DNA from 2 places in the Paenarthrobacter aromaticivorans genome. Region 2 is predicted to be linked to the other one. Evidence: predicted binding sites of a transcription regulator. Region 2 holds the regulator's gene; the other holds the start of a gene.

Region 1 (12,126 bases), on a different contig from region 2:
CCCTGCCGGTTCCCGACGCCGGAACTGAAGTGCCGCCGACTACCAGCCTTGAGCGGATCCTTAGACGCAATCCACTTGCCTCGCGCTCGGCCGTGACGGTAGCGCCCGCTGAGCGGTCACCGTGTTTGAACGCATTCGTCAGGCTCTCCTGGACGATTCTGTAAACAGTGAGGTTCTCCACGGGTGAGAGTCCTTCCAACCCGGCAGTCTGGATTTCCACCGGCATCCCGCTGTCTTTGAGCCGTTCCACGAGTGCGTGGAGATCCGCGGCACCCGGAGCTGGTTCCTCAAGTTCGGAACCGTAGCTTTGGACCAGTCGCCGGGTTTCCTGCAGCGCGGTCCTGGCCGCCGACGCGATGATTCCGGCAGCTTCTTCCACCGATTCCGGTTCCGTCCTGTGCGCGTACCGGATGCCTTCGGCCTGTGCGGTGATGACGGCCAGCGAGTGGGCCAGGACATCGTGTAATTCCCGGGCGATCCTGTTGCGCTCCTGTTCGATGGCAAGGGCCACGGCGGTTGACTCCAGACGCAATTCGGCGCGTTCCTTGGCCTGCCGATTGGTGGCTGCCTGCCGTGCCGCCGCCGCCGCTGCCCACCCGGCCAGGTTGAGCGCGGAGAAGGAGGCGAAGACGAGGAAAGCGTAGACCGCGATGCGCAGCGTGCCTGCCTCCGCCAGTTGCTTCCCGAACACGAAGTTGATCCATGTGGTGTCTGCGAACCAGTTCACTGTAATCAAAGCCGATGCGGCCAAGGCGGCAAGCGGCACGGGCCACCGCTGCGGCTCCCGCCAGGCGAGTGTTGCGAAGAAGAAGAGGAGAGGTAGGGCGACGTAGGGCGTGGCCCCCGAGAACATGACCGAGGGGAAGGCTCCCATCGCCTGAAGCCCCAAGGCCCCGAAAGCGAAGATGATTGCCGGCACCGGAATGAGTTCGGCTGCTGCTACTGCCGCCGTCAGGGCGATCAACATGGCACTGGCAGGGTTGAAGCCGCGCTCCTCAAGAATCATCAGCGCAACCAGCATGGCAACGGCCGCACCTGGAGCCGCTGCGGGGCGGAGTGACTGACTTCTCGTGAGCATGTCTCCAACCCTAGGGTGCCGGCTGCATGCGCTGGCGCAGTTTTGGCCAGGTTCAACCGCGCGGGGGAGCAAGTTCGTCCGATGTGCTGACATGAGCATTTACGAGGGCGACCCTCACCGGGAGCTGCTCAGTGAATCCATGGCGGTCCAGCCTGCGACCCAACTGTCATATTGCGTTTTACGGAGGAATCACCCACCAAGATCCGCATCTGCGGAACTAGACTCATTCCATGCCGCAAATACGGATTTCCGAAGCAGCCCGTTTTCTCGGTGTCAGCGACGACACTGTGAGGCGCTGGACCGAGAACGGAACACTCACGGCCCGGAAGGATGCCGCGGGCCGGCTCGCCGTGGACGGGCTGGAACTTGCCAAGGTTGCCCGCGATCAGTCCCACCTTCCGGATGACCCCGCCCGCACAGGCAGTTCGGCCCGGAACCGCTTCGTCGGACTGGTCACGGGCATCACAGCAGACAAGGTCATGGCCCAGGTCGAACTCCAATGCGGGCCCTTCCGGGTGGTGTCGCTCATGAGCAGCGAAGCCGTGCGCGAGCTGGGCCTGGAACTTGGGTCAGTGGCTACGGCGGTTGTGAAGGCCACTACTGTCATCATCGAAACGCCGCAGGGAAAGAGCATCGTATGAAGCTCACACGCACCACAAGCGCCCTCTTTGCCGCGGTAGCCGCAGTAGCCCTGGCGGCAGGCCTTGCCGGCTGTGCTTCCAACACCACAGGCCCAGCGGCAACCGGGAATCAACCCGGTGGCACGATCACAATCTTCGCTGCGGCGTCCCTCAAAGCAACGTTCACCCAACTGGCCCAGGACTTCGAAGCCAAAAACCCTGGCACAACAGTGAACCTCAGCTTCGCCGGTTCCTCAGACTTGGCCACGCAGATCACCCAGGGCGCCCCGGCTGATGTGTTTGCCTCCGCTGACAACAAGAACATGACGAAACTGGCCGACGCGAAGCTCCTGGATGGCACAGCCCAAAACTTCGCCACGAACGTACTGGAGATCGCCGTCCCGCCCAGCAACCCGGCGTCGATCTCTTCCTTCGCGGACCTGTCCAAACCAGGCGTCAAAGTTGTGGTCTGCGCCAGCCAGGTTCCTTGCGGTGCGGCCACGGAGACCATAGAGAAGGCCTCGGGGACCACCCTGGCCCCCGTCAGCGAAGAGTCGTCAGTCAGCGACGTGCTCGGCAAGGTGGTCTCGCAGGAAGCGGACGCCGGACTGGTTTATGTCACGGACATCAAGGGTGCCGGGAGCAAGGTCAAGGGCATCCCATTCCCGGAGTCCGCCAAGGCCGTCAACACCTACCCGATAGCCACAGTGGGCAGTAGCAAGAACAAGGAGCTCGCCCGCGCCTTCATTGCCATGGTCGCCGGAAGCGAAGGCCAGAAGGTCCTCAGCGACGCTGGCTTCGGCCCCTCATAGGGATGTCAATGAGAAATCCCGCCTCCGGCTACCAGGGCATCCCACGGTGGATCTACGTGATCGCCACTGTGGGCGGATTGTTGGTGGTACTTCCCCTGCTCGCGATGCTGGTGCGCGTGAACTGGTCCCAGTTCCTTCCGCTCATCACCTCCCAGTCGTCCCTCGATGCGTTGGGCCTGAGCCTTAGGACGTCAGCAGCAAGCACTCTGTTGTGCATAGTGCTAGGTGTGCCGTTGGCCCTCGTCCTGGCCCGCGGGGAGTTTCCCGGGCAGAGGCTGTTGCGCTCCTTGGTGCTGTTGCCGCTCGTGCTGCCGCCCGTCGTCGGAGGTATTGCGTTGCTCTACACATTCGGGCGGCAAGGCTTGCTGGGGAAGTCGCTCGAAATGGCCGGAATTCAGATCGCGTTTTCCACTACCGCCGTGGTGCTTGCACAAGCATTCGTGGCGTTGCCCTTCCTGGTAGTGAGCCTCGAAGGCGCCCTGCGGACCGCCGGAAGCAAGTACGAGGCCGTGGCGGCGACCCTGGGCGCCCGGCCAACCACGGTGCTGCGCCGCGTCACACTACCCTTGGTGCTGCCAGGGCTCGCGTCGGGCGCCGTTTTGTCCTTCGCGCGCAGCCTCGGCGAGTTTGGCGCTACCCTGACCTTCGCCGGCAGCTTGCAAGGCGTCACGCGCACCCTCCCCTTGGAGATTTACCTTCAGCGCGAAACTGACGCCAACGCCGCCGTCGCCCTGTCTCTGGTTTTGGTGGCGGTGGCCGCGGCAGTAGTCGGCCTCAGTTATGGTCGGCGCCCCAGCGCTGGTGGAAGCGCCCGTCCGGACGTCCAGCCATGACGTTTGAACTGGAAGCGAGCCTTCGATCCCGCAACTTCGACATGTCGATCAAACTTTCCGACGGCGAAACGCTAGCCATTCTCGGTCCCAACGGCGCCGGAAAATCAACGCTTCTTGGCGTGATTTCGGGTCTGCTGCGGCCGGATTCGGGACGTGCACAAATTGGCGGCAGGCAGCTTTTTGACCTCGACGGCGGCAACCACCGGTGGAGTGCCCCGCACCTGCGCGGTACTGCGCTGCTCGCCCAGGAGGCGTTGCTGTTTCCGCACCTGAGCGTGCTGGAAAATGTCGCCTTTGGGCCGCGCAGCAAGGGCGCATCGAAGGCTGCGGCCGGCGAAACCGCGCGGCTGTGGCTGACAGAGGTGGAAGCCATTCACCTCGAATCCCGTAAGCCGGCAGAGCTGTCTGGTGGTCAAGCGCAACGCGTGGCCGTAGCCCGCGCGCTCGCCGCCGAGCCCGAGTTGCTGCTCCTCGATGAGCCAATGTCAGCCTTGGATATCCACGCGGCGCCGCTGCTGCGCCGCGTCCTCAAACGGGTCCTGGCCGGACGCAACGCCATCATCGTCACGCACGACGTCCTGGACGCCTACATGCTCGCCGATCGCGTCGTCGTCGTAGAGAACGGGCGCATTTCCGAGGAGGGCCCAACCCGCCAAGTTCTCGAACGCCCTCGAAGCCACTTTGCAGCCGGACTTGCGGGGCTCAACCTCGTCAGCGGAATGATCACAGAGCAGGGAATCACGACGCCGGATGGCCGGCTTTTCGCCGGACAACACGATCCCGAGTGGTCACCTGCTCCCGGCCAGGAAGGCGTGGCGGCCTTTCCGCCGTCGGCCGTTTCCGTTTTCCTTGGCGACGTCCACGGAAGCCCGCGCAACTCGTTTCCCGTAACGATCAGGGATCTGGAGCCGCACGGCGACCAGATCCGCGTCAGGGCGGCCGGTTCGGGTACGGGGGAGCGCGGCACGTTGTCAGCCGATATCACTCCTGCGGCCTCTGCCGATCTCGGTCTGGTGCCCGGCATGAACGTGCGGTTCGTCGTGAAGTCCGCGCTGGTTTCGATCTATCCCGCCTGAGGCCTACTCCCGGTACAGACGCTCCGCGTAACCGGGCCCGTAGTAGGTTTCAAGGTCCTCCAGGGGAGCCTCGGGCTGGACATAGGTTTTGGAGAGCATCGCGATGCTCGGCAGGCCCTCGGAGTCCCAGGTTGCCGGTTCCCACAAGCCGCTGCGCATGAACGCTTTGCCGCAGTGCGTGAATACTTCTTCCACGGAGACCACGACGGCGGCGCGCGGCCGGTGGCCTTTGACCGTCATCTTCTCGAAGAAGTCGGCGTCGCTGACGACGCGTGCCGTTCCGTTGATTCGCAGCGTGTCCGTGCGTCCAGGAACCACGGACAAAATCCCGACGTTCGGGTTTTCCAGGATGTTGCGAAAGCCGAAGGCGAGCTTGTTTCCTGGGCGCTCCGGGATGGCAATAGTGGAGTCATCCAGGACCTCGATGAATCCTGCAGGGTCGCCCTTTGGTGACGCGTCCACCCGGCCTTGGGCATCCGCCGTCGAGATGACGCAGAAGGGACTGGCGGCCAGCCACTGCCGGTCGAAATCACTCAGTGAAGTGCGCACTTTTCGGCGCACGCGATCCAGGGGTAGACCGATCAATTGTTCCAGTTGTTCCACGGTGGAGATTGATTCCATGGCCTCAGCCTACGGGTGAGGGCTTCTGGCCCCCTGTTATTCACATAGCTCTGGTTTTGTCTGGACAGGGGTTTCGCCGTGGGCAAACATGGAAGGCAGTGGACCACAAAGCAAAGTTGAGCGTAGTAGACTCAACTTTAAAAGTATTGGTCTCACTCCAGAAAGGGAGCTCTCTTTGGACGTCAAATTCACTACCAAAAGCCAGGAGGCCCTTTCTGCGGCCGCCATGAACGCTTCCACTGCGGGGAACCCGCAATTGGAGCCGGCGCACCTGCTGAAGGCCCTCATGGACCAACGCGAGGGCGTTGCTGTTGCTCTCCTGCGCGCCACAGGTGCTGATCCGGATGCTGTCAGTGTTCAGGCCAGTTCGGCCATCAAGGCGCTGCCGTCCTCGTCGGGAAGCTCGGTCCAGCAAGCCCAGCTCTCCCGGCAGTCCATGCAGGCCATCCAGGCTGCCCAAAACGAAGCCGACAAACTCGGTGACTCCTTCGTCTCCACCGAGCACCTGTTGCTGGGGCTCTCCGCCGGTAGTGACGCCGTCGGAAAGTTAATGCGCGACGCCGGCGCCTCCCATGAAGCGTTACTCGCCGCCCTGCCGGGTGTCCGCGGCGACCGAAAGGTCAACTCGCCGGATCCCGAGAATACGTTCCAGGCCTTGGAGAAGTTCGGCACGGACCTTACTGCCATCGCCCGTTCCGGGAAGCTGGATCCGGTGATCGGGCGCGACAGCGAGATCCGACGCGTGGTTCAGGTCCTGAGCCGGCGCACCAAGAACAATCCTGTGCTCATTGGTGAGCCTGGCGTTGGCAAAACCGCAGTCGTTGAAGGCCTCGCCCAACGCATGGTTGCGGGCGACGTCCCGGAGAGCCTCCGTGGCAAGACCCTCATTGCCTTGGATATGGCCTCCATGGTTGCTGGTGCCAAATACCGAGGCGAGTTCGAGGAGCGGCTCAAGGCGGTTCTTGAGGAGATCAAGAACTCCAATGGCCAGATCGTCACGTTCATTGATGAAATCCACACGGTTGTTGGCGCTGGTGCAACGGGTGACAGTGCAATGGATGCGGGCAACATGCTTAAGCCGATGTTGGCCCGTGGCGAGCTGCGCCTCATTGGTGCCACCACGCTGGACGAGTACCGCGAAAACATCGAGAAGGACCCTGCCTTGGAGCGCCGTTTCCAGCAGGTCTACGTGGGCGAGCCCAGCGTCGAGGACACCATCGGCATTCTGCGTGGGCTGAAGGAACGGTACGAAGCTCACCACAAGGTGGCTATCGCCGACTCCGCCTTGGTCGCAGCAGCAACCCTGTCCAACCGCTACATCTCTGGCCGTCAGCTTCCGGACAAAGCGATCGACCTCGTGGATGAGGCCGCATCCCGGCTTCGCATGGAGATTGACTCAGCGCCGGAGGAGATCGATCAGCTCCGCCGTTCCGTCGACCGCTTGACCATGGAAGAACTGGCCCTTCAGGGCGAGACCGATCCTGCTTCCGTTGAGCGGCTGGCCGCCCTCCGCGCGGACATGGCGGACAAGAAGGAAGCACTCCGGGCCCTCAACGCCCGTTGGGAAGCCGAGAAGGCCGGACTCAACCGGGTCGGTGACCTCAAAGCGAAGATCGACGAGCTGCGATCTGCCGCCGAAAAGTACCAGCGCGAAGGCGACCTTGAGTCGGCCTCGCGGATACTTTATGGCGAGCTGCCTGCCCTTGAACGTGAGCTCAATGCGGCTGCCGAGGAGGAGTCCGCCCGGGGCGATGCAAAACCGGACCTCATGGTTGCGGAAGATGTGACCGCAGACGATATTGCCGAGGTCATCTCCGCGTGGACTGGCATCCCCGCCGGGCGCATGCTGCAGGGTGAATCCCAAAAGCTGCTGCACATGGAAGAAGAACTCGGCAAGCGCCTGATCGGCCAAACCAAGGCCGTGCAGGCAGTTTCGGACGCCGTCCGCCGTGCGCGAGCGGGCATTAGCGACCCCAACCGGCCCACGGGCTCCTTCCTGTTCCTGGGTCCAACCGGCGTCGGCAAGACCGAGCTGGCAAAGGCCTTGGCCGACTTCCTCTTTGACGATGAACGCGCCATGATCCGGATCGACATGTCCGAGTATGGAGAGAAGCACTCTGTAGCGCGCCTGGTCGGTGCCCCTCCGGGATATGTCGGCTACGAGGAAGGCGGCCAGCTGACGGAAGCCGTTCGTCGTCGCCCGTACTCTGTTGTGCTTCTCGACGAGGTGGAAAAGGCCCATCCAGAGGTGTTCGACATCCTCCTGCAGGTTCTGGATGATGGCCGCCTCACAGACGGTCAAGGGCGGACTGTGGACTTCCGCAATACGATCCTGGTGCTGACGTCCAACTCCGGAAGCCAGTTCCTGGTGGACCCGTCCCTGGATGACAAAGCCAAGCGTGATGCCGTCATGGCGGTGGTGCAGGCCTCGTTCAAGCCGGAGTTCCTGAACCGTTTGGATGAGATCGTTCTGTTCGACCCCCTGTCCGTGGACGAGCTTGCCCGGATCGTGGAGCTGCACGTTGCCGAACTCACCAAGCGACTGCGGGACCGCCGCCTGACCCTCGAGGTAACCGACGGAGCCCGCGCCTGGCTCGCGATGTCCGGCTATGACTCCGCGTACGGTGCACGACCCCTGCGGCGCCTTGTCCAGCGCGAGATCGGCGATCGCTTGGCCAAGGAAATCCTTGCCGGAACGATCACCGATGGCGACACCGTTTTGGTCGATACTGCGGCCGACCTTGATGAACTCACCATTGATGGACTCGAGTCACTGACAGGTCCCGACGGCGGTCCGTCCGTGGGCACAGGCCTACTGGTTCGGAAGAAGTAACTCGGGAGCTACCTACTGAGGAGGTCTTCCTTGATGGTGTTGCCCGAATCCACAACGATGAAGCAATCAACGCGGCGGTCGCCCCGATCCCAACTGGTGGTGCTCGGGTAGACGTTCTGCTGAAGCAGTACGTACTTATCGGCCGCCTCGTGATTCAGCTTTACGTTGCCGCAGACTTCACGGCCCTTGTCCTTCAGCGCGTTCGTGCCGGGAAAGGAATCATCCGCAGGGTATATGTGGACGGCGCCCAGTTGGGCTGAATGCTCCGTGTCACAGGGAACGGCCCTGGCCTTGGGAGCATTGGGGTCGAAGTCTGCAAAGCAATCGCCTACCTGGAAGTCCTTGGCTTCTGTATCCCGTGGTAACGGGCCAAGGCTCACGGTGGGGCTCGGGGTAGTGACCACAGCCTGCGGCCGGGTACCCAACAGGTTCAACAGCACCCAGATCACGACACCGATGAGCACCAGGACACCCACCACGATTCCGCCGATGACAAGCCGCTGGCGTTTCACAGGGTCCCCGTGCGGAGGGTTTTGAGGATCCTGGGCGGGATCCCCTGGCTGGTAGGGACCGGGTGGCTGGTAGGGGCCTGCTGGCTGGGCCGGATGCTTTGGCTGGTCAGGATATTCTGGCTGGCCTGTGGGCTCTGGCTGGCCGGAATAAGCGGGCAGCGCAGGATCAGGCTGGTCGCTGGGATTGGGCACGAAGTCCGGGTCAAGGTCGGGCGCAGGATCGGGCTGGAGGCCTGAAGCCTCGGGCTGTGTTCCCGAAGGTTGCTTCGGCTGCTCTCCGGGGGCCTGCGGCGGCTGCTCTCCGGGGGCCTGCGGCGGCGTGGGCGGTACCTTGGGCGCAGGCGGCACTCCGGCCTCGCCTTTATCCCGCGGTGAATCATCACGTGGTGGGGTGTTGTCCTCGCTCATATCCCGGAGTCTGCCTTCCTGCTTTGGAGCCGCATTGAGGCAGACTCTACCCAATTTTTGGGTGTATTGGAGGTGGTGGGGAGCGGTTTGGGGTGCAGTTGTACTCGACGTAGGCTCAAGGTGGCACACAGGCACCCCCGAAAGCATGTAATCTAGACATACGACAAATTGACCAAACATTCCGGGGCCTCACCGATAGCCAAGGTGACCACCTCCGGTCCAAGTACAAAAGGGGGTCACGCCATGGGGCGCGGCCGTCAAAAGGCAAAAGCTACCAAGCAGGCTCGGGACATCAAGTACTACTCCCCGAACACTGACTACTCGGCACTTGAGCGTGAGCTCACGGGCCCATCCAGTCGTGTAAAGAGCCACTTCCCCGAAGATCCCCCGGAGCCGGACTACTCGGCTTATGAGGACAAGTACGCGGAAGACGATGACGACGAGGTAGACACCCGCCGTATCGGCTAGCTGTCGCAAACAATCGGTGCCTCTGGCGCTGACATGCGTACCGCCGTCGTACATTAAGGTCGTCGCGCATCTCCGGATGCCGAATATCTCTGAAAGAGGCCCGTAGGGCACGCCAGTCGTTGGTGTACCCGCGGGCCTCTTTTTTGTCTGGAAATTTGGTATACCAATTTGTAAAAACCATTGCACGCAACCCCTGTCGGGTCTACAGTCTCTCTCAGGTATCGACTCTTTATGACGGTCATGAGGATTTCGAAATACCAGGCTGCGGCCGGTAGGAGGCATAAATGGGACGGACGATACACATTGAGGACAAGTTTCCCGATGTCATCTTTCATAACGGAAACGTTCTGGCGGGGCCGTCGAGCACAAAGGGGCCAGTATCGGCCATTGCCATAGCCGACCAATGGATTGTCTATGCAGGCAATGACATTGAAGCGCTGGGCATGGCAGGACCTGACACCAGGAAAGTGGATCTACGCGGTCGGTTTGTCTGTCCGGGTTTCCACGACTCCCACAACCACATGTTGTCCACAGGTATGGGGATGCTGCTGCCTTCCTTGGCCCGCGCCAGTACAGTCGCGGAACTCTTGGATGTCGTTCAGCGGCAAGTAGAAACCGTCGAATCCGGGGCGTGGGTAGCAACCGCAAGTGACTGGCATGAAAGCGGATTGGCTGAGGGCAGAATGCCAACGCGGATCGAGCTTGATGCCGTGGCCCCCAAGAATCCGGTGATCCTCCGCCGGGGAGGACACAACGTTGTGCTGAACTCCCTGGCCATGTCGTTGTTCGGTATAGGGGACGACAGCCTTGCGCCCGAGGGCGCCAGCTACATTCGCGACAACGGGAAGCTCACCGGCCAGATCGTAGGGAGCGCGCACGTTGCAGGTTTGCTGAACCAGTTGCCTAAACCGAGCATGGATGACTATCGTGCAGCGCTGGAGGAAGTCCAGAAACGGTATGCCGCGGCGGGCATTACTTCAGTCATCGATCCCGGGCTGACCTTGGATGAAATGGCTGCCTATAAAGCTATCTACGGGGAGGGAGCGCAGAAGGTCCGGGTATCCATGATGTGGAAGCTTCCGACGCCGGCTGGCACAGCTGACGAGGCAGTCGACCTCCTCGATTCCGGTGCGGTAACAGCACAGCTCGATGACGTCTGGCTTCGTACCTTGGGCGTGAAGGTTTGTGTGGATGGCGGTGTAGAAACGGGCTTCTACCGCGATCCTTATGAACGGCAGGACGACCCCGAATTCCCGCGTGGCAAATCGTTCCAATCGGCAGCTGAGCTGGAAGCCATTTGCGTGGCGGCCAATCGTGCGAACCTTCCAGTAGGTGCGCACTGCGTTGGCGACGCTGGTATTGATATGGCCCTTGATGCCTTTGAGGCAGCCCATGCGTTGAGCCCCATCTCTGATGCCCGATGGACCCTCATTCACATGCTGTACCCCAACGATGATCACTGGAACAGGTTGAATGCCTTGGGTGTGGGGGTGGCCGCACAGGAACCGCTCCACTTTGCCCTGGGTGGCGGATTCGTCGAGTATCTGGGACGGGAAAGAGCGGCAAATATCGCGCCCCTGTCGCAGTATCTTTCCCGCGTCAACGTGCCCGTTGGTGGAGGTTCGGATAGCCCCGTGGCGCCCTTCGAGCCTCTTCGCGGCATGTCGAGTTCCGTCACCCGGCGTAGCCGCTCGGCGGGAGTGCTGGGCCTCGAATGGGCCATCAGCACATCGGAAGCCTTAGCAATGTATACCCACGGCAGCGCTTGGTGCGCAGCCGAGGAGCACAGAACGGGAACTCTCCGCGCGGGAATGCTCGCGGACCTCGTCGTCCTCTCCGACGATCCGCGGGCCGTGGAACCCGAGGAAATTCCAAGTATTGAAGTGGAACTGACCATGGCGGCCGGCACCATCACCCACGGTTCGCTGGGTTACTAGTCCACAACCACTCTTCCCCAACGCTGCCGGACATCCGCACGGCGGCTGATCTTCCGCGCCCTCGAAAGGAATCATCATGCTTGAATCCAGTACGCCCACTGGGACGCCCTTTCCGCCAGTGGCGACAGGCAAGGGTCTGTCACGCTGGCTGGTCATTATTCTCGCTTTTCTTGCCGTGCTGCTCGACGGTTTCGATACAGCCTCCTTGGGCCTTGCGGTGCCGGGCTTGGCCAAGAACTGGTCTCTGTCGCCCGCAGCCTTCGCTGCCCCACTGATCGCCACAAACGCCGGAGTGGTGGCGGGCTATATGCTCTCCGGACGGCTATCCCTTCGGTTTGGGTTGCGTCGCATGTTGCTTGCGGGTGTGGTGGTATTTGCCCTGGGGTCCGCTCTGACTGCCGTGTCTTCAGGGATTCCCTTCATGACGATTGCCCGTTTCTTGACAGGGGTCGGATTGGGAGCTGTCCTACCGTCAGCTATCTCGCTCGCGACAACAGGCAGGGACGGAGGTCAGCGCGAAAGGATTGCCGTTTTCGTGACCATGGGCCTGTCTGCGGGGTCTTTGGCGGCCGGTTTGAGCGGAGGAAAGCTGATCAGTGAGCTGGGATGGCAGTCCATCTTCTGGCTCGGGGCGGTGCTTCCCATCATCCTGGTGCCTGTCATGTGGTTTGGGATCAGCGAGGCGGATGCGCCCAGACCGTCGCCGAAGGCAGGCCAAGAGACTGTCCAGAGCCTGTTCCGGCGTGGTTTCGCGTTGCCCACTGTGCTTCTCTGGCTCTTTGCTTTTCTGATCTTCGCCACGTTCTACGCGTTCTCGTCGTGGCTCCCAACTCTGCTCACAAACTTCGGGCTGGATCTTGCCATGGCTCCCCTCGGGGCAGCCTCGCTGGGTATTGGCGGAATCTTGGGAGCGCTCTTACTCATGATC
Region 2 (12,126 bases):
TCACACCGCACATTGCTGGCTCCCTCGGGACCGAAACCAGACGGATGTCCGATGCCGCGTTGGACGACCTTGAACGGTATCTCGCCGGCAAGGACCTCCTGGCCCAAGTAGTACATGACGACCTTGGCCTCAGCGCCTAGGCCCTCCAACCCCGGAGCCGCAGCTGCGGCAGACTTAAACACCCCACTAAGGAGAAACGCAATGAAGCGCACAACCCTCGCCGCAATCGCCCTGGCGGTGACAGCAGGGCTCGGGCTCACCGGCTGTGCCGGCGCCGCTGGTCCTGCTGAACCCAAGGCGGCCGAAGGCAAGACCCGCCTTACCGTCTCCGTCTGGAACTACGAGGGCACCCCGGAGTTCAAGGCACTTTTTGATGGCTACGAGGCCGCCAACCCCAACGTGGACATTGAACCCGTAGACATCCTGGCTGACGATTACCCCCAGAAGGTCACCACCATGCTGGCCGGGGGCGACACCACTGACGTCCTCACCATGAAGAACGTCATCGACTACTCCCGCTACGCCAACAACGGCCAACTGCAGGAAATCAACGGTGTGGTGGACAAGGTTGGCAAGGACAAACTGGCTGGCCTGGACGCATTCGACATGGACGGCAAATACTTCGCCGCCCCCTACCGCCAGGACTTCTGGCTCCTGTACTACAACAAAGACCTCTTCAAGGCTGCAGGTGTCGATGACCCGAAAGACCTGACGTGGGACCAGTACACGGCATTGGCCAAGAAGCTCACCACAACCGGCGCTGACGGCAAGAAGGTGTATGGAACCTACCACCACATCTGGCGTTCCGTGGTGGAAGCGATCTCCGCAGCGCAGAACGGCAAGGACCAGACCAGCGGCGACTACGGCTACTTCGAAGATCAGTACAACACCGCCCTGGACCTGCAGAAGTCCGGCGCCACCTTGGACTACGGCACAGCCAAGAGCCAGAAGACCAGCTACCGCACCATGTTCGAAACGGGCCAGACAGCCATGATGCCCATGGGCACCTGGTACATCGCCGGCATCCTCCAGGCCAAGAAGGACGGCAAGACCAACGTCAACTGGGGCTTGGCTCCCATGCCGCAAAAGAACGACGACGGCAAGGTCACCACGTTCGGCTCCCCCACAGCCTTCGCTGTGAACAAGAACGCTGTACATTCCGATGAAGCCAAGAAGTTCATTGAATGGGCAGCCGGCGAAGAGGGCGCCAAGGCCATCTCCAAGATCGGCGTAGTCCCTGCCCTGCAGGACGACGCTGTCAAGGACGCCTACTTCAAACTCGACGGCATGCCCACAGACGATCTCTCCAAGAAGGCTTTCACCCCGGACGCCACTGCTCTGGAAATGCCCGTCAGCGACAAATCCGCCGCAACGGACAAGGTCCTCAACCAGGAGCACGACCTGATCATGGTCGGCGAAAAGTCTGTGACAGATGGCATCGCTGAGATGGGCAAGCGCGTCAAAAGCGAAGTCCTCGGTCAATAGCCTCCCGGGTTCCGGTACCGCCCCATTACGCGGTACCGGGACCGGACCCTGAACTCTCCTGATCCTGAAATGGAGGAACGCTTCCGCCCCGGGAGCGGTCATCATGACTACAGAAACAATCACCCAGGTGCCTGCCCCCGTGCACAGCCGCGGCAACAGGAAGCAAGCAAGGCGGAATACGCTGATCGGCTGGACGTTCATCCTTCCGAACTTCCTTGGATTCCTGGCCTTCACCCTCATTCCCGTTGTGGCGGCTTTTGCCCTCTCCTTCATGGAATGGACCTCGTTCAGCGCCCCCAAATGGGTTGGCCTGGCCAACTTCCAGCGCATGTTCGCCAGCGACTCCTTCTGGATCGCCTTGCGCAACACAGTGGTCTATGCTCTTGGCCACGTCCCGCTCACCATGGCGCTCGCCCTCATTCTGGCGATGCTGTTGAACCGAAAGCTCAAAGGCATCGGCTTCTTCCGGGTGGCGATCTTCTTCCCGTACATCACCTCCCTGGTGGCTGTCGCGGTCGTCTGGAACATGCTCTTCAGCCCGGACAGCGGACCCATCAACCAGTTCCTGCACTCGATTGGCATCGCCAATGCGCCCGGCTGGACCTCCAGCTCCGACTGGGCACTTCCGGCAGTGATCATCACCAGCGTGTGGCGCGACATGGGCTATTACATGGTGCTGTATCTCGCCGGTCTGCAAGCCATCCCTACCGAGCTGTACGAAGCAGCCGAAGTTGACGGCGCCAGCGCCTGGCAGCGCTTCTGGAACGTCACCATTCCGTCCTTGCGCCCCACCACCTTCTTTGTGGTGGTCATGCTGACGGTCTCCAGCTTCAAGGTGTTCGACCTGATCGTGGTCATGACCGGTGGTGGTCCCGGGCGGTCCACTACCGTGCTGTCCCAGCTCATCTACCAGGAAGGCATCGGCGAAGGAAAGTTCGGCTACTCCTCGGCCATCTCGCTGGTCCTGTTCGTCATCGTGTTGACGGTCACCGTCCTGCAATTCAAGATCCAACAGCGGAGGGAACGCTGATGACCAACATGGCCGAAGACCTCAAAGCCGAGGCTCCATTCCTCGGTACCAGTGTCACGGAAGCCGCGGAAGATCGCCGTCGTACTGACCGCAAGCGCTCCCCGCGCGAGCAGAAGAAACGCACCGCGAACGTCATTATCTACGGCGTGCTCGTGGTCCTGGTGGTGGCGCTCATGGTGCCCTTCATCTGGATGCTCTCCTCATCGTTGAAGGAGAACAACCAGGTCCTGACCGTCCCCATCCAGTGGATTCCCTCCGAATTGGTGTGGAGCAATTACACGGATATCTGGACCCGCATCCCCATGATGGGTTACCTGCAGAACTCGCTGTACCTCGCGGTGGTCATCACGTGCCTCCAGGTCCTCACGGGCTCACTCGCCGCCTACGGATTCTCGAAAGTCCGCTTTCTCGGCCGCGACGTGCTGTTTCTCTGCTACATCGGCACCATCGCCGTTCCGTGGCAGGCCTACATGGTGCCGCAGTACATCATGATGCAGCAGCTCGGCCTTACGAACAGCTTCAACGCCCTGATCCTGCTGCAGGCCTTCGGCGCGTTCGGGGTGTTCCTTATGCGCCAGTACTACATGACCATCCCGGATGAACTTTGCGAAGCTGCCCGCATCGATGGCCTGAGCGAGTACGGCATCTGGGCCCGCGTTATCCTCCCGCTGTCCAAGCCCGCCCTCGCCAGCCTGGCCCTGCTCACGTTCGTGAACACGTGGAACGACTACATGGGCCCATTCATCTACCTCACGTCCAACCGGCTCTGGACCGTACAGCTGGGCCTGCGTTCCTTCGTGGGCCAGTTCGACGCCGAATACGCCATGATCATGACCGGTTCCGTGATCTCGGTAATCCCGATCCTCATCATCTTCCTCATCGGACAGCGCTACTTCATCCAGGGCATCGCGACGAGCGGGATGAAGGGATGAGTGCCTTGCGCGCTCCCCGGCGCTGGACCGGGCCAGGATTCGAGACCTTCGGAAGCATCTTCGGGTTCATTTACACCTTCCTGGCCGGAAACGTCCTGCTCGCGGTGGCCAACGCGCCACTGGTGCTCTGCCTCGCGTTGGTTGCAGACCCCGCGGCCGCATGGCCGTTCTTCCTGGCGCTCTCGGTCACCATAGCCCCATCGCTCGCCGGCATTTTCACTGCCTTCAAGGCGTTGAACGACGACGGCGGCGCGGTCATGCCGGTTGCCGCGTTCCTTCGGGGATACAAGCGCAGCTTCACTCGTTCCGCGCCTTTGGGTTTGGGCGCGGTGGCGCTGCTGTTGTTCCTGGGAGTGGACCTGGCCATTATCCAGTCCATGCCAGCTGCAGTTCTGGTACCGCTGATCGTCGTAGTAGCCGCCGTAACGGTGAGCCTGGCCGTTACGGCGATTGCCGGCGTCGTACTTTTGCCCGAAGCGAAGCTCAAAAGCATCCTCAAGGCCTCGTTGTTTCTAGTGATTCAGCGCTGGTACCTGAGCCTGGCCATGCTGGTCCTGCTGGGAATCATCGTGTCCGCGGCCGTGCTCCAACCAGTCCTGGGCATCGCACTGGCGCCCGCGCCGCTGCTGTTCGTGATCTGGAGCAACGCCTCCTACGCTTTCCACGCCGTGCTGCGCGCGGCATAGCCCAGGGCGCGACAGCGTGCCCGCCAATCCCGATGCTCTCTCACATCCTGACGCGTTTTCCCGGTTCCTCCTCACATGATGTGAGAGAACGTTCCGGATTAAGGGCTGTGATGTGAGAGAGCATCCAGGGTTGCCTGACCCGAATCGGTTCCTCTCGCACATCCCGACGCGTTTTCCCGGTTCCTCTCGCACATCCCGACGCAAGAAGGGGACCAGCTCAGCTGGTCCCCTTCTTCGCGTTCAGTGGCCGCTAGGCCGCGGATGTCATTAGCCGCGGCAGAGCTCGCCGTACTTGGTGCCGGCTTCCTGGTAGGCGGCGGAGAGCTCGCCCATCTTGTTCTCGTCCGGGGATTCCTTCACGAGTTCATCCGAGTATTCAAGGATGGCCGTGACCACGGGCTTCATCTCGTTGGAGGCAACGGGTTCAATGGGGCGGATGGCGTTTGCGACGCGAATGGTCGCAGTCTTGCTCGCGTTGCTCGGGAGGCTGGCTACGGCGACACCCACCCGGTCACATGTTTCTGCGGTGGTCAGCTGCGGCGAAGAGCAAGCTGAAGCCGTGGCAAGCAGCCCGGCAGCGATCAAGACAGTGGTGAGTTTCTTCATGATTCCCTCAATAGTCGGCGCGTCCCTTCGATTGTAAACAGTGCAGGGGCAAGGCCGCGCATTGGGCCCCGTATCGAACGGGACCGTGCACTGGCCTAGGCTGGAGATCATGGCGATTATTCACAAGGCAACCCTGTCCCCGTCCAAGCTCGAACTCATCGCTGGATACCTGCCGTCGCAGCCCTGGTTCATCCAGGATGGCGCTCCCGAGCTTATTGGGGCCTACCGTTTTGACGATCCCGCCGGCGAAGTCGGCCTCGAGACGCACGTCGTCGCCGCAGGTGAGCGCATCTACCAGGTCCCCCTGAGTTACAGGGGATATGAACTGGCAGGCGCCCAGGAATGGCTTATCGGCACCATGGATCACTCCGTCCTTGGCAAGCGGTGGGTCTACGACGCCTGCGCCGACCCCGTCTACGTCAAGGCGCTCGCCACCGCCATCCTCACCGGCCAGGAAGAGGCTGCACTGATCGTGGATGGCGAGCCCGAGCCCCGGCCCAGCACGGTTAACGTGAAGGGAAGCGGAACGCTCGACGGCGGCGTCCCCGCCCTGAGTGCCTCGGCCCCGGTTTCGGGCACGGGTGTGACGATTATCGACGCAGGCGGAGTGCGCTTGAAGGTCGCCAGGGTTCTGGAAGTCGCAACTGAGCTCCACAGCGAGTTGACCCTCAGCGGCAAGTGGGCCGGACTGGAGAACCCCGTGGAGCTGGCAGCCATAATCCCGGCCTGAAAAGAGCGCTGCGTTCGGGCACCTTTTGGTCGCGCACCCCGCAGCGTAGTCTGGCAACGGGGCCATCTACTCCGTGAGGGGTTCACATGTACAAAGCACAAAACATCATTCCCGCAGCACAGGACCTCGCAGCCGAGTGGGTGAAGCACGCAGCGGAGGGCACGTCGTCACAAGCTGACGCGGTTGTGGGTTGGGCGTTGTCCCGGATCAATCACGCCGATGTCCCATCTGTTGTGTACGGCGTAATGCTCACGCTGACCGGGAACCGTAAAGCTGCAAAGAGGGCTCAGCGCACCGCTGCCAGAGCGGTCAAGAGGACAACGCAAACTTTGAGTCGTCGAACCAGCCAGCGGAGTTCCCCGCGTGCCGGGTGGTTGGTTGCCTTAGCAGTCGCTGGCGTCGGGGCGGGCCTCGTGCTCGCATGGCGAATGATGGTGCCTCCCGGAGAGCCGGCTCCTGCCGAGCAGGCCATGAAGACCACCAAGCCTTCCCCACAGGATGGCGCTTCCGCTCCGTCTCCGGAGGTGCCGCCGGAGACTTACTGAAGCAGGTCGGATTAGTGTCCGGCTGGTCCGGTTCCTGCCGGGCTAGTCGGGCTTGGCTTCATCGTGTCGTCGCGTCCTTCTCCTGAGGACCATCCTGCTGAACAGTAAGTAGGCACCTGTTCCAGCGAGCAGGAACCCGACCACACCCACAAGGACGAGTTGTGTGATGATCCCGGCAATGACCATCGCGAAACCGGCCAAAACTGCCAGGACACCAAAAACTGAGCGCGCCACCGCACCGCGCGGACGCCCCGACTTCAGCTGGAGGTCCAGGTCAGGATCCGATGAAGCGAGATCCCGCTCAAGCTCTTCCAAACTCCTGCGTTCTTCATCCGACAACGACATCGGAATCTTCCCTCACTACACAAGCATGGGACGCTTTCCAGCGCCTACACGCCAACCACTAGCACGTGCCCTTCTTGCCGTGCCATGACTTCATTATCGTCCTTTTGTGGCCACTATCCACAGCTGAACCCAGGTGAACAGTCCTACTGGTCCTCATGTGCCGGGGCAGCCTCGTTCAGTATGCGCAGCGCGTTGAGCGTACGCGGATACCCGATGTAGGGCAGCAATTGCGTGATGACGTCGAGCATCAGCCCGCGGCTGTTTCCTACGTTCAGATTGGCAAGGACGTGGCCCCTGACCTGTGGTTCGCAGCCTCCCAGGGAGATAAGCATGGACAACGTGAGGAGTTCACGCCTCGGGACGTCAATGCCCGTACGTGTCAGGTAATCGCCGAAACAGTTTCCGGCCAGGTAGTCCTGGATGTGCATCTCATCTGATGCTGCTGCGGCACGCATCCCGTCGATGCTTTCGGCGCCTATGATCTCTTTCTGGATCGCCAGCCCTTTCTCCACCCGGTCTTTGGGCGTCGTGGTGGACTGGCCGGGAACAGGCAGTTCCACGCCGAATTCTTTGAGGATTTCATTGGTGGCGTGCAGGAAATCGGAAACTTTGCCCATGCCGACGTACGGGACGGCTTGGTAGACAAGTTCCTTCACCTCCACCGGGGTCACCCCAACGGTAAGGGCGGCGCCGAGCAACGCACGGTATTCACGCATTCCTTGTGACGCGATAAGGGATGCGAGTTGGACCATGAGCCTTGTCCGGGCGTCCAGTCTCCCGTGGCTCAAGACCTCGTCAAAGGCGAAGTTGTTGAAGACCTCCACGAGTTCGGGGTCTGTGACCGCCAAGGCGGGGAGCTGACCGGGAAAGAGGTCGTCGTGATTCCGTCGGGCCGTTTCGGTGGGTGACATCTTGGGGCCTCTCTTTCGTCACCTTAAATGACACCCCTTTTCCGCGCCCAGTCCAATAGAGCCGCCCAGCCCAATAGAGTGAGCGCCCAGCAAGCTCTCTCTGTGACGACCACGGCCGAGTGACTACTCCCCCGGCCGGGGCCTCCACACCACCACGGCTTGGGACCGCGCACGGGGTCGCTGACCGCGGGCCAGACTGACGACGTCGCCGGCTGCTCCCGCTGCGAATATGCGCGTGTCCAAGGGACTTCGACGGCGGGTCAGTTCTTCTGTGAGCTCAGCCACCCGGAACTGCAACGCCGCTACCTGGTTTTCAAGGTCCAGGATGCGCCTGATGCCTTCGAGCGAAACGCCGGACTGTGAGAGGCGCTGCACCTCCCGCAGCTTTTCGACGTCGTTCTGGGAGTACCGCCGCGACTTCCCGGGGGCACGGCTGGGCGAGACGATGCCCAGGCGGTCGTACTGGCGCAACGTCTGCGGATGCATGTCGGCAAGCTCCGCGGCGACGGAGATGACAAAGATCGGCTGGTTGACGTCGATTGCCATGACCGTCTCCTTACAACCGGGCCTTCGCGGCCAGGTCGTGACGCGGGTTGGCGTCGGTGGTCGCGGCAGCAAATGCCTTCACGGCCTCCTCCGCTTCCTTGTTCAGGTTCTGGGGGACGGCGACGTCGATAGTCACCAGGAGGTCACCGGTCGCCTTTGACGTTTTCACGCCCCGGCCCTTGACCCGGAGGGTACGACCCGACGGTGTTCCGGCCGGGACACGCACCTTGACGGTGTCGCCGTCGAGCGTTGGAACCTCAATGGTCGCGCCCAGCGCAGCTTCCGCGAACGTGACGGGCACGTGGATGCGGATGTTGTCGCCGTCGCGCTGGAAAAACTCGTGCGGCTTGACGTTCACCGTGATGATGAGGTCACCGTTTCCGGCTGGGCCAACGTTGCCCTTGCCGCGTTGCCGGACTTTCTGCCCGTCCTTGATGCCTGCGGGGATCTTGACGTCGATCACGTGGCCGTTGCTTTCACGCAGGCTCACAGTAGTGCCCTTGATGGAACCAGCAAAAGAGATGGACGTCGTCGCAGTGCGATCCGAGCCCTTCTGCGGTGCCCGCTGGAACCCGGTCTGGCCTCCACCAAAGCCGCCACCAAACAGGTCAGCAAACTCCGGAGGGATGCCACCGGTACCCGAAGGCTGACGCGCGCCGCCACCAAACAAACCACCGAACAGGTCCTCGAACCCACCGTTGGCGCCAGCACCGCCGCCACGCCCCGCCCCCGCACCGGGAGCGAACCGGGCGCCACCCATGGCACGGATGGCGTCGTACTGCTGCCGGTCCTCAGGATTCGACAAGACCGAATAGGCCTCGGAAATGTCCTTAAACTTCTTCTCCGCAGCAGCATTCCCGGAATTGGTATCCGGATGATGCTGCCGCGCCAGTTTGCGGTAAGCCTTCTTAATATCCGCGTCGGACGCGTCCTTGGCGATACCAAGGATCGCGTAAAAATCCTTTTCAACCCAGTCCTGGCTGGCCAAGAGCGTTTCCTTTCAATCTGTTCTAGCGTTGCGCTACGTGGAATATGGGCCCCCGCCCCTACGCGTGGCGGCTCGGTCCTAACGGACCAGAGCCGCCACGCTCCGGCAGGCCCGAAGCCACTCCCGGGGCCCATATTCCACTTCGCGCTGCGGTCAACTCACCTCAGGCGAGCTTACAGCGGGCGCGGAGCCGGATATGGGGCGGCGGCGTGGAGGGCATCGCGAAGCGGGCACCGCCCCATATCCGGTGAAGCGCCAAGGTGAGACTACGCCGGTACAGCCACGATCACTTGGGCCGCACGCAGAACCCGCTCACCTGAGCGGTATCCCGAGCGCAGCACCTGGCTGACCGTGTCCACGTCGATGTCCTCGCCGGGCTGCTGGATGAGTGCCTCGTGGATGGTGGGGTCGAATTCGACACCGGTTTCCGCGATGCGTTCCAGTCCGTACGTCTTCAGCGCGTTTTCCAGTTTGGTGGCGATGGCGGCGAAGGGGCCGTCTTCGAGGTCACCGTGCTGGCGTGCGGCGTCGACGTCGTCCAGCACCGGGAGCAGGGAGTTCAGGACGCCGATGACGGCCATTTCCCCTGCTACGGCGCGGTCGCGTTCGACCCGCTTGCGGTAGTTGACGTATTCAGCCTGAAGGCGAAGGAGGTCGTTGCGGAGCTCCGCTGCCTGGGCTTCAGCCGCGGCGCCGGAGGCTACCGATTCCTCGGCCGGGACTTCTACCCCGTTGAGGATTTCCTCAGCCTGGGAGAGAGCGTCACCTTCCGTGGGGGCGGCGTTGCCTTCGGTGTGAGCAGCAGCTTCGCCTTCGGGGTGGCGGGCAGCCCCGGTTTCCGGGTCAACCTTGCGGTTGTCCCGAATTACGGGCTTGCGCGGCTCGTTGCCTTCAGAGTGCTCTGCTTCGTTGCCGTGGTGGGGCATGGCTACTTCTTCGCTTCGTCTTCGTCGATGATTTCAGCGTCGACGATGTCTTCGTCTGCTGCAGTCTTCTCGCCGGCCGGAGCGCCTTCAGCACCGGCACCCGGAGCGTCAGCTGCGGCTGCCTGCGAGTAGATGGCTTCGCCGAGCTTGGTCTGGGAAGCCTGCAGCTTCTCGAAGGCCGTCTTCACAGCGGCGTCGTCGGTGCCTTCCAGCGCGGACTTGAGGGCGTCGACGTCGGCCTTGACCTCGGTCTTGACCTCTTCGGGCAGCTTGTCGTCGTTGTCGGCGATGAGCTTGTCCACTGAGTAGGCGAGCTGCTCGGCGGAGTTACGGGTGTCCGTAGCTTCGCGGCGGGCCTTGTCCTCTGCAGCGTGCTCCTCGGCTTCACGGACCATGCGGTCGATGTCTTCCTTGGAGAGTGCCGTGCCACCGGTGATGGTCATGGACTGTTCCTTGCCGGTGCCCTTGTCCTTGGCGGACACGTGGACGATGCCGTTGGCGTCGATGTCGAAGGTGACCTCCACCTGCGGGACACCGCGGGGTGCCGGAGCGATGCCGGTCAGTTCGAACGTGCCCAGCGGCTTGTTGTCGCGGGTGAATTCACGCTCGCCCTGGAAGACCTGGATGGCCACGGACGGCTGGTTGTCGTCTGCGGTGGTGAAGGTCTCGGAACGCTTGGTGGGGATAGCCGTGTTGCGCTCGATGAGGTGCGTCATGACGCCACCCTTGGTTTCGATGCCGAGGGACAGCGGCGTGACGTCGATGAGGAGGACGTCCTTGCGCTCACCCTTCAGGACACCGGCCTGGAGTGCAGCACCGACGGCCACAACTTCGTCCGGGTTGACGCCCTTGTTGGGCTCCTTGCCGCCAGCGAGTTCCTTGACGAGCTCGGAGACAGCGGGCATACGGGTGGAGCCACCGACGAGCACGATGTGATCGATGTCGGAGACCTTGATGCCGGCTTCAGCGATGACATCGTGGAACGGCTTCTTGGTGCGGTCCAGCAGGTCCTTGGTGAGGTCCTGGAACTTGGCGCGGGTCAGCTGCTCGTCCAGGTGGACCGGGCCGTCGGGGGTGACGGACAGGTACTGGAGGGAGATGTTGGTGCTGGTGGAGGAGGAGAGTTCCTTCTTTGCCTGCTCTGCAGCTTCACGGAGACGCTGGAGGGCGATCTTGTCCTTGGAGAGATCGATGCCCTTGATCTTGAGCTGGTTCAGCAGCCACTCGACTACGCGGTTGTCCCAGTCGTCGCCACCGAGGCGGTTGTCACCTGCGGTTGCACGGACCTGGATGGTGGAGAAGTTGTCTTCGTCCTTGCCGACCTCGAGGAGGGAGACGTCGAAGGTACCGCCACCGAGGTCGAAGACCAGGATGAGTTCGTCTTCCTTGCCCTTGTCCAGACCGTAGGCCAGTGCAGCCGCGGTGGGCTCGTTGACGATGCGGAGGACGTTGAGGCCTGCGATTTCGCCGGCTTCCTTGGTGGACTGGCGCTCGGCGTCGTTGAAGTATGCCGGAACGGTGATTACGGCGTCGGTGACCTTTTCACCCAAGTAGCTCTCGGCGTCGTTCTTGAGCTTCATGAGGATACGCGCGGAGATTTCCTGCGGCGTGTACTTCTTGTCGTCGATGGCGACGGACCAGTCGGTGCCCATGTGGCGCTTGACCGAAGCGATGGTGCGATCGATGTTGTTGACGGCCTGGCGCTTGGCGATCTCGCCCACCAAGACTTCGCCGGACTTGGAGAACGCAACGACCGACGGCGTGGTGCGGCCGCCTTCTGCGTTGGCGATGACGGTGGGCTCGCCACCTTCAAGGACAGAGACCACGGAGTTAGTGGTTCCGAGGTCGATACCTACTGCACGTGACATATCTTGTTTCCTTTCAATGGCCGATGTTGGAGATTGCCCCCGGCACCGTCCCGCCAGGCGGTTGGGTTTTTGGGAGCCCACTCAACAATCGGCTAGTTGAGCGTTCTGCACTCAACTGTACTCAGCCTCGTTTCAATGTCAATCCAAAGTTGAGTGAAGTACGCTCAAGTTTGGCTTTCGTACTCTCATTTGTCCCGGAAGTACGCGGCTTCCAGAGCTGGTTTCGCCCTGCGTGAACTGGCAGACTTGCGCGATGGAGTTCGCTGGATTCGTGCCGCCGGATGCGTTCTGGGCTATGAACGACGAGCTGGAAGAGAGGGTCCGGCAGGGCGCCGGGCGCCTCCCTTTGTTCCGTCTTGTGGACTGGGACGGGCCGTTGATGCTTGGTTCATGGCAGATGGACGCCACTGAGGGTGGCGTGGTGCACGGCAACGCGTTTCCTGCGAACCCAGCCACCGATCCGCTTATGGAAGTGGTCACAACTACGCGTGATCCCTTGGAGGTAGTGCGAAACCGGTGGCAGGCCAT

The links. The regulator HspR, encoded in region 2, represses chaperone genes until heat shock. The targets are predictions, from matches to a motif close to AAGTTGAGTCNNNNNGACTCAACTT.
Region 1: a site for HspR is predicted at 5,154-5,178, ahead of clpB (ATP-dependent chaperone ClpB). Genes of this name have one in related genera too.

Annotation. Positions count from the first base shown of each region.
Region 1 covers NZ_JAHOPC010000014.1:125,133-137,258, reverse strand. The annotation lists gene KSW38_RS19475 (sensor histidine kinase) at 1-1,078, opposite strand, end outside; gene KSW38_RS19470 (TOBE domain-containing protein) at 1,309-1,719, shown strand; gene modA (molybdate ABC transporter substrate-binding protein) at 1,716-2,510, shown strand; gene KSW38_RS19460 (ABC transporter permease) at 2,519-3,343, shown strand; gene KSW38_RS19455 (sulfate/molybdate ABC transporter ATP-binding protein) at 3,340-4,419, shown strand; gene KSW38_RS19450 (MSMEG_1061 family FMN-dependent PPOX-type flavoprotein) at 4,423-5,040, opposite strand; gene clpB (ATP-dependent chaperone ClpB) at 5,216-7,873, shown strand; gene KSW38_RS19440 (hypothetical protein) at 7,882-8,793, opposite strand; gene KSW38_RS19435 (DUF3073 domain-containing protein) at 9,037-9,261, shown strand; gene KSW38_RS19430 (amidohydrolase) at 9,546-11,198, shown strand; gene KSW38_RS19425 (MFS transporter) at 11,275-12,126, shown strand, end outside.
Region 2 covers NZ_JAHOPC010000016.1:17,249-29,374, forward strand. The annotation lists gene KSW38_RS20125 (hydroxyacid dehydrogenase) at 1-140, shown strand, start outside; gene KSW38_RS20130 (ABC transporter substrate-binding protein) at 202-1,485, shown strand; gene KSW38_RS20135 (carbohydrate ABC transporter permease) at 1,589-2,515, shown strand; gene KSW38_RS20140 (carbohydrate ABC transporter permease) at 2,515-3,447, shown strand; gene KSW38_RS20145 (hypothetical protein) at 3,444-4,133, shown strand; gene KSW38_RS20150 (hypothetical protein) at 4,401-4,739, opposite strand; gene KSW38_RS20155 (CG0192-related protein) at 4,849-5,469, shown strand; gene KSW38_RS20160 (hypothetical protein) at 5,556-6,014, shown strand; gene KSW38_RS20165 (DUF3040 domain-containing protein) at 6,057-6,359, opposite strand; gene KSW38_RS20170 (carboxymuconolactone decarboxylase family protein) at 6,503-7,270, opposite strand; gene KSW38_RS20175 (heat shock protein transcriptional repressor HspR) at 7,394-7,816, opposite strand; gene KSW38_RS20180 (DnaJ C-terminal domain-containing protein) at 7,827-8,804, opposite strand; gene KSW38_RS20185 (nucleotide exchange factor GrpE) at 9,071-9,730, opposite strand; gene dnaK (molecular chaperone DnaK) at 9,733-11,598, opposite strand; gene KSW38_RS20195 (hypothetical protein) at 11,852-12,126, shown strand, end outside.